3 regions of the Paracoccus sp. 228 genome follow, and region 3 is predicted to be linked to each of the others. Evidence: riboswitches for the same ligand, from Rfam matches in the RefSeq annotation. Region 3 holds a riboswitch; each other region holds the start of a gene.

Region 1 (4,373 bases), on a different contig from region 3:
CCTGGTGGTCGCCATGCTGATCCTGATCCAGGAGGTCGTGCTGCGTTACGTGTTCGGCCGCCCGACGAACTGGGCGCACGAGACGACGGTGTTCCTGTGCGCGATCTCGTTCGTCTACGGGGGCTTGCTGTGCACCGCGCGCGACCGGCACATCCGGGTCGTCCTGGTCTATGACCTGCTGCCGCCCGCCGCGCGGCGGGTGGCCGACATCCTCATCTCGGCGATCTGCGGCCTGTCCTCGGGCGCCTTCGCCTGGGCGGCCTGGCAGATGGTCAAGCGGTCCGCCTGGCGCCCCGACGGCAGCTTTCACCTCGAGACCTCGGGCTCGGCCTGGAACCCGGCCTATCCGGGCGTGCTCAAGGTGCTGCTGATGGTGGCGCTGGCGATCATGGCCCTGCAATTCGCCATCCTGACCGTCAACTATGCCCGCGGGCACAAGGGAGCCCGCTGATGGAGATCTTCGGTTCGCTGCAATCCCTGGGGATCGAGGCCGGGACGGGCCTTCTGTTCGCGCTGCTGCTGCTTTTGCTGCTGACGGGCATCCCGCTGGCCTTCGTCACGCTGCTGGTCACGCTGATCTTCGCGCTCGGGTGGTTCGGTCCGAACGTCGTGCCGCTGATCACCAGCCGCGTCTATACCTTCGTGTCCAGCTTCGTCTTCGTGTCGGTGCCGATGTTCGTGCTGATGGCCGCGATCCTGGACCGCAGCGGCATCGCCCGCGACCTGTTCGAGGCGATGCGCCTGGTCGGCGGCCGCATCCGCGGCGGCGTGGCGGTCCAGACGATCTTCGTGGCCGTCATCCTGGCCGCCATGTCCGGCATCATCGGCGGAGAGGTCGTGCTGCTGGGCCTAATCGCGCTGCCCCAGATGCTGGCCCAGGGCTATGACCGCAAGCTGGCCATCGGCGTCGTCTGCGCGGGCGGCAGCCTGGGGACCATGGTGCCGCCTTCGATCGTGCTGATCATCTATGGCCTGACCGCGAACGTCTCGATCGGCGACCTATTCACGGCCGCCTTCGTGCCGGGCTTCATGCTGGCGCTGCTCTATGTGGCCTATGTGCTGATCCGTGCCTGGCTGACGCCGGGCGACGTGCCCCCGGCCGTCACCGCCCGCGTCCCGCGGGACGAAAAGCTGCGCCTGCTCAAGGGCCTGTTCCTGCCGATCCTGGTCGTGATCATGGTGCTGGGCTCCATCTATGGCGGCATCGCATCCGTGACCGAGGCCAGCGCCGTGGGCGTGGCGGGCGTGCTGATCTCGACCGTGATCCGCGGCGAATTCACCTGGGGCCTGCTGCGCGGCGCGGCCATGCAGACGCTGCAGACGGTCGGCATGATCGTCTGGATCGGCATCGGTGCATCTGCCCTGGTGGGCGTCTTCAACCTGATGGGCGGCATCAACTTCGTGTCGGAACTGATCACCGGCATCAGCGACAACCCGACGATCATCATCCTGTTCATGATGGCGATCCTGTTCGTGCTGGGTATGTTCCTGGACTGGGTCGGCATCGCGCTGCTGACCATGCCGATCTTCGTGCCGATCATCGTCAGCCTGGGATACGACCCCGTCTGGTTCGGGGTGCTGTTCGCGATGAACATGCAGGTCAGCTTCCTGTCGCCGCCCTTCGGGCCCGCCGCCTTCTACCTGAAGTCAGTGACCCCGCCGGACATCTCGCTGGGAGAAATCTTCCGCGCCCTGCTGCCCTTCATCGGGCTGCAGATCCTGGCGGTGGGCCTGCTGATCCTGTTCCCGGCCCTGGCGATCTACTGATCGCCTGCCGTGGATCGGGGGGCATGCCGGATGCGGCGTGCCCCCTTTTCGTTCGGGGACAGGAATGTTGCACCGGCAAGCGGATTGACGGACAATCGGGGTCCGTCACCCAAGGCTGACCCATCATGCACGACCCCGAACCCGTCCCCCGTCCGGACCTGTTCACGAACAAGGACCATGACGCCTGGCTGGAGCAGTTCCTGTTCCTGCGATACACCCTGCACATGCCGGCCGAACGCATCGCCCAGATCGACTATGGCCTTGACCCTGACCATCCCGAAGCCCCGATCGCCGGCCTGTTCTGGGGCAGCCAGATCGAGCGGGACTATCCCCGGCTGGACCTTCGCCACCTGTGGCGAAAGAGGCCCGGCCAGGTTTGAAGCCCTGCGGTGTCAGGCGCTGGATCGCCCGGTGGTCTGACGCCCTATATCCGACCCCCCATCAATGCCTGGCAGGAAGGACTGGGACCAACTCCTTCCTCCGCAGGGCGCCAGCGCGTTCGACCAGCGGCGCACCGGTCGCCGGGATCAGGCTGGCATAAGCGGCGGGTGTCACAGGTGCGTCGGCCGTGGTGGCCGGGTCGGCTGCGGGCTGCTTGCCGCGGCAGTTGACTTTGTCCCCACCCGGCGGCATTTCCGTCCGTGATGGTTCCCGTGCCGGCCAAGGCCCCGGCAGGGTGAAAAGGGAACGTGGTGAGGTGTAGCCATCAGGCGCCGAATCCGCGACTGCCCCCGCAACTGTAAGCGGTAGCCGACCCCATGATGCCACTGGCGCCCCCTGCGCCGGGAAGGCGGGGAAGGCCGCGACCCGCAAGTCAGGAGACCTGCCATCATGACCTGAACCAACCCGGGCGGGGTGCCCCGGAGAAAGACCGCATGCGCCGATCCACGGCCTTCATCCGACGCGACCGCGAAGGTGGGTGGGACCCCGGTGACGCCGCTGCGCCTTTTTCAGCCCCGTCCTTCGTTTCATGAAGGACGACCATGACGACCAGAATCTTCCTGACGACCGCGGTGGCGCTGGGCCTGGGCCAGGCGGCCCTTGCCGCGCCGACCGACTATCCGCTGGTGATCGACAATTGCGGGCACCAAGTGACCATCCCCGCGCGTCCCGACAACGTCGTGTCGATCGGCCAGTCCACGACCGAGATCCTGTATGCGCTGGGCCAGGCGGACCGGATGGCCGGGACCGCGCTGTGGTTCACCCCGGTGCTGCCCGCCTTTGCAGAGGATGATGCCAGGGTTGACCGCATCAGCGACGACACGCCCAGCTTTGAATCGGTGGTGAACCGGCGCCCCGGCTTCGTGCCGACGATGTTCGCCTGGATGATCGGGGATCAGGGGGCGGTCGGCACGCGCCGGCAGTTCGCCGATCTGCGCATTCCGGCCTATGTCATGCCCACGGACTGCCAAGGCAAGGACAACAGCGTGGGCGCCGACGGCACCCGCCTTGCGCCCTTCGACATCGCGACGCTGTGGGACGGCATCGACCAGATCGCGCGCGTCATGGACGCGCAGGACGCGGGCCAGGCGCTGATCGCCGACCTGCAGGCCCGAGAGGTGGCGGTCGTGGAGCGCGCGCGGGCGATGGACCTGCCGGATGCGTCCGCGGCGGTCTGGTTCTCCTCGGCCGATCTGGCGCTGGACCCCTACATGGCGGGCGGGATGGGCGTCCCGGCCTGGATGATGGACCGCCTTGGCCTGCGCAACGTCGTGACCTCGGACGAGGAATGGCCCGCCGTAGGGTGGGAGACGATCGCCCGTGCCGACCCCTCGGTGCTGGTGATCGCGCGCATGGACCGCCGCCGCTTTCCTGCCGACGATGTCGAGGCAAAGCTGCGCTTTCTGAAAACGGACCCGGTCACGCGCCGGATGACCGCCGTGCGCCGGGATCGCATCGTCATCCTGGACGCCGAGGCGCTGCATCCCGGCATTCGCATGATCGACGGGCTGGAGGCCTTGGCGGCGGGCATGGACGGGCTGTCCGAATGACCGCCGATGTCGGGGTGCCGACCGTCCGCCGCCCCTTGGCCCCGGTCTGGCTGTGGGTGTCGCTGCTGATCGTGGCGGCCCCCCTGGCCGGCACCGCCCTGGGGGAAACGCCGATCCCCCTCTCGACCGTCTGGCAGGCGCTGGCCAACCAGATGCTGGGTGCGGGCTATCCGCTGGACCCGATCGATCAGGGTATCGTCTGGGCTTACCGCCTGCCGCGCGCGCTGGTGGCAGGGGCCTGCGGAGCGGGGCTGGCGATCTCGGGGCTGGTCCTGCAGACGCTGTTGCGCAACGCACTGGCCGACCCCTATCTGCTGGGCATCTCGGCGGGGGCGTCTACGGGGGCCGTGACGGTCGCGGTGGCGGGGATCGGCGCGGGGTTCGTGCCGATGTCGGCGGGCGCGCTGCTGGGCGCGATCGCGGCCTTTGCGTTGGTGGTGGGGTTGGCGCGCCTGTCGGGTGGCGGTCCGGGCGCGCGGGGTGCCGCGCAGATCGTGCTGGCAGGCATCGCCGGGTCGCAGCTGTTCAACGCCCTGACCAGCTTCATCATCGCGCGGTCGGCCAGTGCGGAACAGGCGCGCGGCATCATGTTCTGGCTGCTGGGCAACCTGTCGG
Region 2 (4,373 bases), on a different contig from region 3:
GGCCCAGATCGACCATCACCATCTCCGCCGTGGCCAGCCCCGACAGGGCCATCACGTCGGTCAGCATCCCCAGATGCCCGATGCGGAAGACCTTGCCCGCGACATCGCCCAGGCCCGTGCCAAAGGCCACGCCATAGGTGTTCAGCGCATGGCTGACGATGCGGTTGGCGTCGAAACCGTCCGGCGTGCGGATCGCGCTGACACTGTCGGAATACAGCGTGGGTCGCGCGGCGCACAGCGTCATGCCCCATGCCGCGACGGCCTGGCGGACGCCTTCGGCGATGCGGTGATGACGGGCAAAGACGTTCTCCAGCCCCTCGTCCAGCAGCATGTCGGTGGCGACCTTCAGCCCGTTCAGCAGGCCGACAGGCGGCGTATAGGGAAAGCCGTTCGCGGCATAGCCCCGCGCCATGTCGCGGATGTCGAAGAAGGTGCGCGGCAGGCCCGCGCCCTCGACCGCGGTCATCGCCTTGGGCGAAAAGCCGACGATCGCCAGGCCGGGGGGCAGCATGAAGCCCTTCTGCGACCCGGTGACGGCGACATCGACGCCCCATTCGTCCATCCGGAAGTCATAGCAGGCGATGGAGCTGACCCCGTCCACGAACAGCATTGCGGGATGCCCCGCCCGGTCCAGCGCGCGGCGGACCGCGGCGATGTCCGACCGGACGCCGGTGGCGGTTTCGTTATGCGTGGCCAGGACCGCCTTGATGCGATGGGCCGTGTCGGCGGTCAGGATCTCCTCGAACCGGTCGGTGGGGATACCTTCGCCCCAGGACTGGTCCACGATCTGGACGTCCAGGCCGTGCCGCTGGCACATGTCGATCCAGCGGTGGCTGAACATGCCGTTGCGCGTGGCCAGAACCGCGTCGCCCGCCGACAGCGTGTTGGTGATCGCCGTCTCCCACCCGCCTGTGCCGGTGGAGGGGAACACGAAGACCTGCGCCTGCGTCGATTTCAGGACCTTTTTGACCCCCTCCAGCGCGGGATGCAGGATCTTTCCAAACATCGGGCTGCGATGGTCGATGGTGGGCATGTCGACGGCCTTGCGAAGCACCTCGGGGATGTTCGTCGGGCCGGGAATGAAGATCGGGTTCTGGGTGCTCACGGTCGGCTCCTCCTTGATGCGACAAGGTGTAGCACGGGTCCGCAAACCGGTAAATTTTTTTGAAATCGTTTTTCGGAAACGTGGTTTAATGCAGGTTTCGCAGCGAAATCATGGGCGCGCGATTTTTTCATTGCCGGAAAATGGCTTTCATGAAATTATTTTTCTGTGGTGTTACAGATGGAAGGGGCGTGATTCCGATGCAACAACCGGTGCGCAAGCGGGGGCGACCAAGAAGCGGCAAGGCCGATCAGCCCGCCGCCAGCATCCAGGCCCTGGACCGCGGGCTGGACGTGCTGGAGGCCCTGGCCGCGCATGAGGGGATCACCCTGACCGGGCTGTCCACGCATCTGGACCAATCGCCCGCCACCATGCACCGCGTCCTGGCCACCCTGGAACACCGTCGCTATGTCGAGAACAATCCCGACCGGCAGGAGTGGTTCATCGGCCCCGAGGCGTTCCGCCTTGGTTCGGTCTTCCTGCGGCGCACCAACATTGTCGAACGCAGCCGTGCGGTGATGCGCGACCTGATGGCCCTGACCGGAGAGACGGCGAACCTGGGCATCGAACGCGACGGCGACGTGCTGTTCGTCAGCCAGGTCGAGACGCATCAGACGATCCGCGCGTTTTTCCCGCCCGGCACCAGGTCTCCGCTGCACGCATCTGGGATCGGCAAGGCGCTGCTGGCGGCGTTCGATCAGACGCGGCTGGCGGTGTTCCTGCGCGACGCGACCTTCACCCGGTTCACTGACAAGACCATCGCCGACGCGGACGCGCTGCAGGCAGACATCGCCCTGATCCGCCATCGCGGCTTTGCCTTTGACGACGAGGAGCGCACCCTGGGGATGCGCTGTGTCGCGGCCTCCATCGTGAACAGCTATGGCGAGGCGGTGGCCGGGGTGTCGGTGTCGGGCCCCACGAACCGCATGACCGATGCCGCCGTCGACCGCATCGGCGGCATGGTCGCCACCGCAGCGGAACGGATTTCGGCCGATCTGGGATCGGGCCGGGGCGGGCGCTGACCGCCTTTTGCCGGGCGTGGGACGGACGGCGGAATCCCGTTGACAGCTCCGGGGCCACTGCGCCACAAGGGCGCCGCTACGGTTCCGGCCTGCATGCCGGATCAAAAGGGAACACCGGTGCCAATCCGGGGCTGCCCCCGCAACTGTAAGCGGAGAGCGATGGCCGATCATGCCACTGGAGCGATCCGGGAAGGCCGGCCAAGGCATCGACCCGCAAGCCAGGAGACCTGCCGCAGCACTCACCCATTTCCGGCGCGGGGCGTGCCAGGAAAGCGGCTGATCCGCAGTGGTGACAGTCACCGTCCTGCCGCGCCCCACCGGGTCCGTGTGCCGGACATTTCTGTTTGCCGCAGGCCGTGCCTGCCTTGAAAGGTCCGTGCCGATGCGCCGTCCGATCTGTCTTCTGGCGACGCTTGTCGCCCTTCCCGTCACCGCCGCCGCGCAAGGTCCGGCACCGGGGGAACCCATCCTGCTGGACGAGATCGTGCTGACCGCCGGCATCACGCCCGTGGCCCAGGACGGCTATGCCCGCGCCCACACCGTCCTGACCGCGACCGAGATCGAGGATCGTGGCATCGCCACCGTCCAGGACGCCCTGCGCGCGTTGCCCGGCGTGTCGGTCAGCGGCAGCGGCGCCAGCATCGCACAGGTCCGCATCCGCGGCGCCGAGGCGAACCACACCCTGATCCTGATCGACGGCATCGAGGCGGCGGGGGGCGAGGACGAATACGTCCTGACCGGGCTGGAGACCACCGACATCGACCGGATCGAGGTGCTGCGCGGACCGCAATCGGTGTTCTATGGATCGAACGCGTCGGCGGGGGTGATCAACATCATCACGCGCGACGCGCCCCATGGCCTGTCCTATGGCGGTTCGGTCGAGGCCGGGAACGGCGGGGCGGCCTCGGTCCATGTCAGCCGTCGCGGGGAACGGGGCGGGCTGCGGCTGTCGCTGTCGGCGCGCGACGATCTGGGCTATGACCAGTCGGGCGATGGCGGCGGCAAGGACGGGATCAACCGCAAGACCGCCGTCCTGTCCGGCGACGTCCTGGCCACCGACGATTTGCGCCTTGGGGTGGCGCTGCGCCAGTCCACCGAAGATTACGGCTTTGACGCCGAGAACTTTGCCGCGACCGATGCCGAAAGCTATCTGGTCGATGCCGACCTGTTCGGCCGCCGCGACGAGTTTCAGGGCGGGGTCTGGGCGGAATATACCGCGTTGGACGGCCGCCTGGTCCAGCGCCTGGACTATCAGCACAGCATCACCCGGCAGAGCCAGGACAACAGCCCGTTCCGGCGCGGCCAGACCGAAAAGCTGAAATACCGCACCAGCCTGGGGTTGGACGGGTCGGCCGCCGATGCCTCGCAGCTGCTGAACCTCTTGGCGGAACATCAGCGCGACAGCAACTCGACCGCGCCGGGGCAGTCCCGGGAGATGTCGTCGGTCGCGCTGGAATACCGCGCGATGCTGGCCAGCGGGCTGGATGTCCAGGCCGGGCTGCGCCACGACGCGAACCGCGTCTTTGCCGATTTCACCAGCTGGAACCTGGGTCTCTCCTGGCAGATGCCCGACCGTCCGTTCCGCCTGCACGCATCCGCCGGGACGGGGCTGGTGAATCCGTCCTATTTCGAGCTGTATGCCGATGCCGGCTTCTTCGGCACCGTCTATCAAGGCAATCCCGACCTGCGCCCGGAAAAGAACAGCGGCTTTGATCTGGGGGTCGAGGCGCAGCTGCCGGACGGTCGCGGGACCATCGACGTCACCTATTTCAACGAGACGCTGGAGGACGAGATCACCGACTATCTGGTCGGCATCGAGGATGGCGTGGCGTTCTATTCCTATCGCAACCAGTCCGGCGAAAGCCCCCGCCAAGGGGTCGAGGTCGCGGCCCGCATTCTGGCGACCGACAGTCTGACCCTGGGGGCCAGCTATACCTATCTTGACGCGGAAAATCCCGATGGCAGCGTCAAGACCCGCCGCCCCCGGCACGAGGCTGGCCTGAACGCGACACTGTCGGTCCTGGACGGGCGCGGATCGGTCACGGGCGATCTGCGCCATGTGGCAGGCACCTTCGACACCCAGTTCTGGGGCGCGGTCGAGACGCGCGAACTGCCGTCCTATACCGTGGTCAACCTTGCCGCGGGCTATGACCTGACGCCGAACGTGCGGGCGACGGCGCGGGTGGTGAACCTGTTCGACCGCGATTATTCGGATGTCTGGGGCTTTGCGAACCAGGGGCGGACCGGCA
Region 3 (4,373 bases):
CCAGCATCGGCGCATCGGGTCGGTGCACGAAGCGCGAATACTGCAGGTCAGAGTCGCGCGGGCTGACCGCCTTGAAGCTGATGAGGCCCGCGAAGATGCGTCCGTCGACCTCGGGCAGGACGACGTTCATCGCTAGGTCCGACGGCGACAGACCGCGTTCGGCCGCCAGCCAGTCGCGGCGGCGGTTGGTGGACAGGGCCACCTGGAACACCGGGCAGGACCAGCCGTCGAACGGACCCGCGTTCCCCCCGGAAAACCCGGTCGCGTTCACGACCAGCGCAGGCCCGCCCGGCAGGGCATCGGCCAGCCAGTCGCCCAGGCCCGGCGCCTTGAGCGACGGGGCAAAGACGCCCATCGCCGCGATGCCCCGCGCCCGCAACGCCCGGATCAGCGCGTCGATGGGCGCCACATCCGCCGCCGCCAGCCAGCTGCGATAGAAGGTGACCAGCGCCGCAATAGGGCCCGGATCGGCGACCACCCCCCGGTCGGGGTCGTAGAACCCCATCGCGGGCAGGGTCTTGACCCCCGGCACGGGCGCGGCCTGCAGGCCCGATGCGACGGCCATCTGCGCCAGCGCCGCCTGCGCCGCGACCGCGCCGCCCTGGTCGCAATGCCGCCGCAGGACGCGCAGCACCGAGGCGGGAACGGTCGAGATCTCCTCCAGCCGCGGATCGTCGCGGCCGTCCGCGGGCAGCACGGCCAGCGCGATGCCCCGCCTGCGCGCCAGGTCCTGGACCGATGCCAGGCCATAGGGCCAGTAGGCCTCGCCGCCGATCAGACGGATCAGGATGCCGCGCGCGCCCGAGAGCGTGTTCTCGACATAGGTGTCGACCGAAACCGGGTGCCGCAGCGCCACCAGGTTGCACAGCCGCGTGGACGGCAGTCCCCCCGCCGCGCGCCGCCAGCCCTCCGCAAAGGCCCCCAGGTCGCTGTCCGAAAAGGACAGGACCACCAGATCGCCGGGCGTCTGCCCGGGATCATAGGGGGTGTCGGTCTGCTCCAGCCCGACCTGTTCGCGGAAGATGACATGCATCAGGCGGGCCCGGTCATGCTGGCACGGCCTCCAGCACGGCGCGGATCGCGTCGGGGTTCACGTCGTCATGTTCCGCGATCACCACCAGGCGCGACCGACGCGGGGTCTGGCCCCAGGGGCGGTCGTACTGATGGCGCACCCGCGCGCCCACGGCCTGCACCAGAAGGCGCATGGGCTTGCCCGCGACGGCGACATGGCCCTTGACGCGCAGCACGTTCTGCTCGGCGGCCAGACGGGCAATGCGGGCGGCCAGATCGGCCGGGTCGGTGATTTCGGGCAGGTCGATGACGACGGTGTCGAAATCCTCATGCTCGTGGTCGTCGGCGCCGTCGTGATGGCTGGGGCGGGCGTCCAGGTCGTCCTCGGCGGCCTTGCCCAGGCCCAGGATCAGGCGCGGATCGACCGCGCCCTCGGTCACGGTCAGGATGGGCAGGGGGCGGGGCAGCTCGGCCTCGATCGCCGACCGTGCCGCTGCGACGCCCTCCGGTCCGGCCAGATCGGCCTTGGTCAGCAGGATCACGTCGGCGCAGGCGATCTGATCCTCGAAGACCTCGGACAGGGGCGTCTCGTGGTCCAGGCCGGGGTCGGCGGCGCGCTGCGCGTCCACCGCCGCCACGTCGGGGGCGAAGCGGCCCGCCGCCACGGCCTCGGCATCGGCCAGGGCGATCACCCCGTCCACGGTGATGCGCGAGCGGATGGCGGGCCAGTCGAAGGCCTTCAGCAACGGTTTCGGCAGCGCCAGCCCGGACGTCTCGATCAGGATGTGGTCCGGGCGGGCGGGAAGCGCCATCAGCGCCTCCAGCGTGGGGATGAAGTCGTCGGCGACGGTGCAGCAGATGCAGCCGTTCGACAGCTCGACGATATTCTCGGCCGGGCAGGAGGCGTCGGCGCAACCCTTCAGGATCTCTCCATCGACACCCATCGTGCCGAATTCGTTCACGATCACCGCAAGGCGCAGGCCCTGGGGGTTGGCCATCAGATGGCGCACCAGAGTCGTCTTGCCCGACCCCAGAAAGCCGGTGATCACGGTGACGGGGGTCTTCACGAGGTCGTTCATGGTCACTCCTGCGACAGGGTATGCGGGGGGATGCGGGCAAGGCTCTGCTTGCGGAAGACGGCGGGGCGTTCGCGCCACGGCACGATGCCGTCGGCGGTCCCGGCATAGGCGCGCGCGCCCGACAGGATGTCGGCGGCGTCGTCCAGCGTCAGGCGGCCATAGACATAGGACCACTTGCCCGGCGCGGACAGCGCGACGGAACAGCCCTGCGAACAGGCGGAAAGGCATTCGACGGGGCGGATCTCGACGCCGTCTGGGGCGGTGCGGGACAGCAGGTCGTGCAGCCGGGCGCCAAGGCGCGGCGCGTCCGGGCCAAGGGCATCCGTCCTCGCGGCATCGGTCCCTGCGGCATCGGGAACCGGGTCGGGCACGGTGCCGCGACAGGTGGTGCAGACATGCAGAACGGCGCGCATCGCGGCCCCTTCCTTGTTGCGGCAAGGGGCGTCCGAGAGGAGGCGGCACGGGGCATCCGGCCATCACCTGCCGGTCGCGAAACACCCCGTTCGCCCGTCATCGTCAGGTGCTGGCAGGTCTCCCGGCTTGCGGATTCAGGGGCGGATGCCCCGACGGTCGTCCCACCTTCCCAGCCCCAATCGGGGCCAGTGGATCGGGCGACCTCTCCGGTCACGGTCGCGGGGGCGGCTGCGCTTGGGGTCGCGGGTCTGATGACCCGGGGCCTTGTCGCATTCCCTCTTCGCCTGTCATAGACAGGAACCAACACGCCCTCACCCAAACCCCCGCACCCGCCGTTTGTCAACCGCAAGGAGCGACCCGATGACGCAGACCGACCCGATTTCCGCCGAGGATCAGGACCGCCACGCCGCCAAGATGGCCAGGAAAAAGGCCGCCCGCGACCGCATGATGGAGACCAAGACCGGCGAAAAGGGCCTGATCATCGTCCATACCGGGCCGGGCAAGGGCAAGTCGTCGTCGGGGTTCGGCATGATCATGCGCTCCATCGCGCACGGGATGCCCTGCGCCGTTGTGCAGTTCATCAAGGGCGCGTGGGACACGGGCGAACGCACGCTGCTGACCACGCATTTCACCGGCATCTGCCAGTTCCACGCCATGGGCGAGGGCTTTACCTGGGAGACGCAGGACAAGTCCCGCGACATCGCCATGGCGCAGGCCGGATGGGCGCGCGCGCAGGACCTGATCCGTGACCCGGCCATCCGCATGGTCCTGCTGGACGAGATCAACATCGCGCTGCGCTATGGTTATCTGGACGCGGCCGAGGTGGTGGCCTTTCTGCAGGCGGAAAAGCCCGCCATGACCCATGTGGTGCTGACCGGGCGCGGCGCCCCCGACGCGCTGATCGAGGCCGCCGACCTGGTGACCGAGATGACCCAGGTCAAGCATCCGTTCCGGTCTGGGATCAAGGCGCAGGCCGGGGTCGAATACTGACGCGCGCGGGTCGGCGGTCAAAAAACCTCACGCGGCGGTGAACCCTCGGGGGGAGTCACGGGTTCCCTTTGGTATATCCCAATCGCCGGAGCCCGCCTGACGTGACCCCACCCCCGCTTGCCCCCGACGCCGCCCTGTTCCTGGATTTCGACGGCTGCCTGGTCGACATCGCCCCCCGGCCCGATGCGGTCGTTGTCACGCAGGCGCTGCGCGACCGGCTGGCGGCGCTGTACCGGCGGCAGGGGGGTGCGGTGGCGCTGATCTCGGGGCGCGACGTGGCCGACCTGCGCGGACATATGGATGGGTTCGAGGGCATCGTGGCGGGCAGCCACGGCGCCGAACTGTCGCTGCGCCCCGGCCGCATCCAGACCCTGCACCGGGTGGATTTCGACGCGGGCCCCCTTCATGCCGCGGCCCATGCCGCCGCCGCGCCCCATCCCGCCTTGCTGGTCGAGGAAAAGCCCCACGGCGTCGCACTGCATTATCGGGACGCCCCCGAACTGCGCACCTTTGTCGAGGAAGTGATGCAGGATCTGGCCGACCGGAACCCGCACCTGGTGCTGCAGCCCGCCAAGATGGCGGTCGAACTGCGCCCCGGTGGTGTCGGCAAGGACAGCGCGCTGGCGCATCTGATGACGCTTGAGCCCTTTGCCGGGCGCGTGCCGGTCTTTGCGGGCGACGATACCACCGACGAACCCGCCATGGCCGAGGCGCAGGCCCGCGGCGGCTTTGCCATCAAGATCGGCGACGGTCCCACCGCCGCGCATCACCGATTGTCCGACCCTGCCGCGCTGGCCGCCTGGCTTGACGCATCGCTGAACTGAGGAATGCCCATGTCCACCGAACCGCGCCTGATCGTCGTCTCGAACCGCCTGCCGC

Evidence for each region. A riboswitch is a leader RNA that binds a small molecule or an ion and turns the genes downstream of it on or off. The one in region 3 is predicted to bind cobalamin.
Region 1: it holds a riboswitch for cobalamin, as region 3 does, so the genes downstream of both, SY26_RS14815 (ABC transporter substrate-binding protein) here and SY26_RS11740 (DUF1636 domain-containing protein) in region 3, are expected to answer to the same signal.
Region 2: it holds a riboswitch for cobalamin, as region 3 does, so the genes downstream of both, SY26_RS17715 (TonB-dependent siderophore receptor) here and SY26_RS11740 (DUF1636 domain-containing protein) in region 3, are expected to answer to the same signal.

The regions. Positions count from the first base shown of each region.
Region 1 covers NZ_JYGY01000004.1:382,951-387,323, reverse strand. The annotation lists gene SY26_RS14830 (TRAP transporter small permease subunit) at 1-451, shown strand, start outside; gene SY26_RS14825 (TRAP transporter large permease subunit) at 451-1,767, shown strand; gene SY26_RS14820 (hypothetical protein) at 1,893-2,147, shown strand; cobalamin riboswitch at 2,396-2,613, shown strand; gene SY26_RS14815 (ABC transporter substrate-binding protein) at 2,751-3,758, shown strand; gene SY26_RS14810 (iron ABC transporter permease) at 3,755-4,373, shown strand, end outside.
Region 2 covers NZ_JYGY01000006.1:208,425-212,797, reverse strand. The annotation lists gene bhcA (L-aspartate--glyoxylate aminotransferase BhcA) at 1-1,105, opposite strand, end outside; gene bhcR (HTH-type transcriptional regulator BhcR) at 1,303-2,124, shown strand; cobalamin riboswitch at 2,187-2,374, shown strand; gene SY26_RS17715 (TonB-dependent siderophore receptor) at 2,507-4,373, shown strand, end outside.
Region 3 covers NZ_JYGY01000003.1:433,663-438,035, forward strand. The annotation lists gene cobN (cobaltochelatase subunit CobN) at 1-1,033, opposite strand, end outside; gene cobW (cobalamin biosynthesis protein CobW) at 1,047-2,090, opposite strand; gene SY26_RS11740 (DUF1636 domain-containing protein) at 2,093-2,503, opposite strand; cobalamin riboswitch at 2,598-2,824, opposite strand; gene cobO (cob(I)yrinic acid a,c-diamide adenosyltransferase) at 2,865-3,494, shown strand; gene otsB (trehalose-phosphatase) at 3,596-4,318, shown strand; gene SY26_RS11755 (trehalose-6-phosphate synthase) at 4,328-4,373, shown strand, end outside.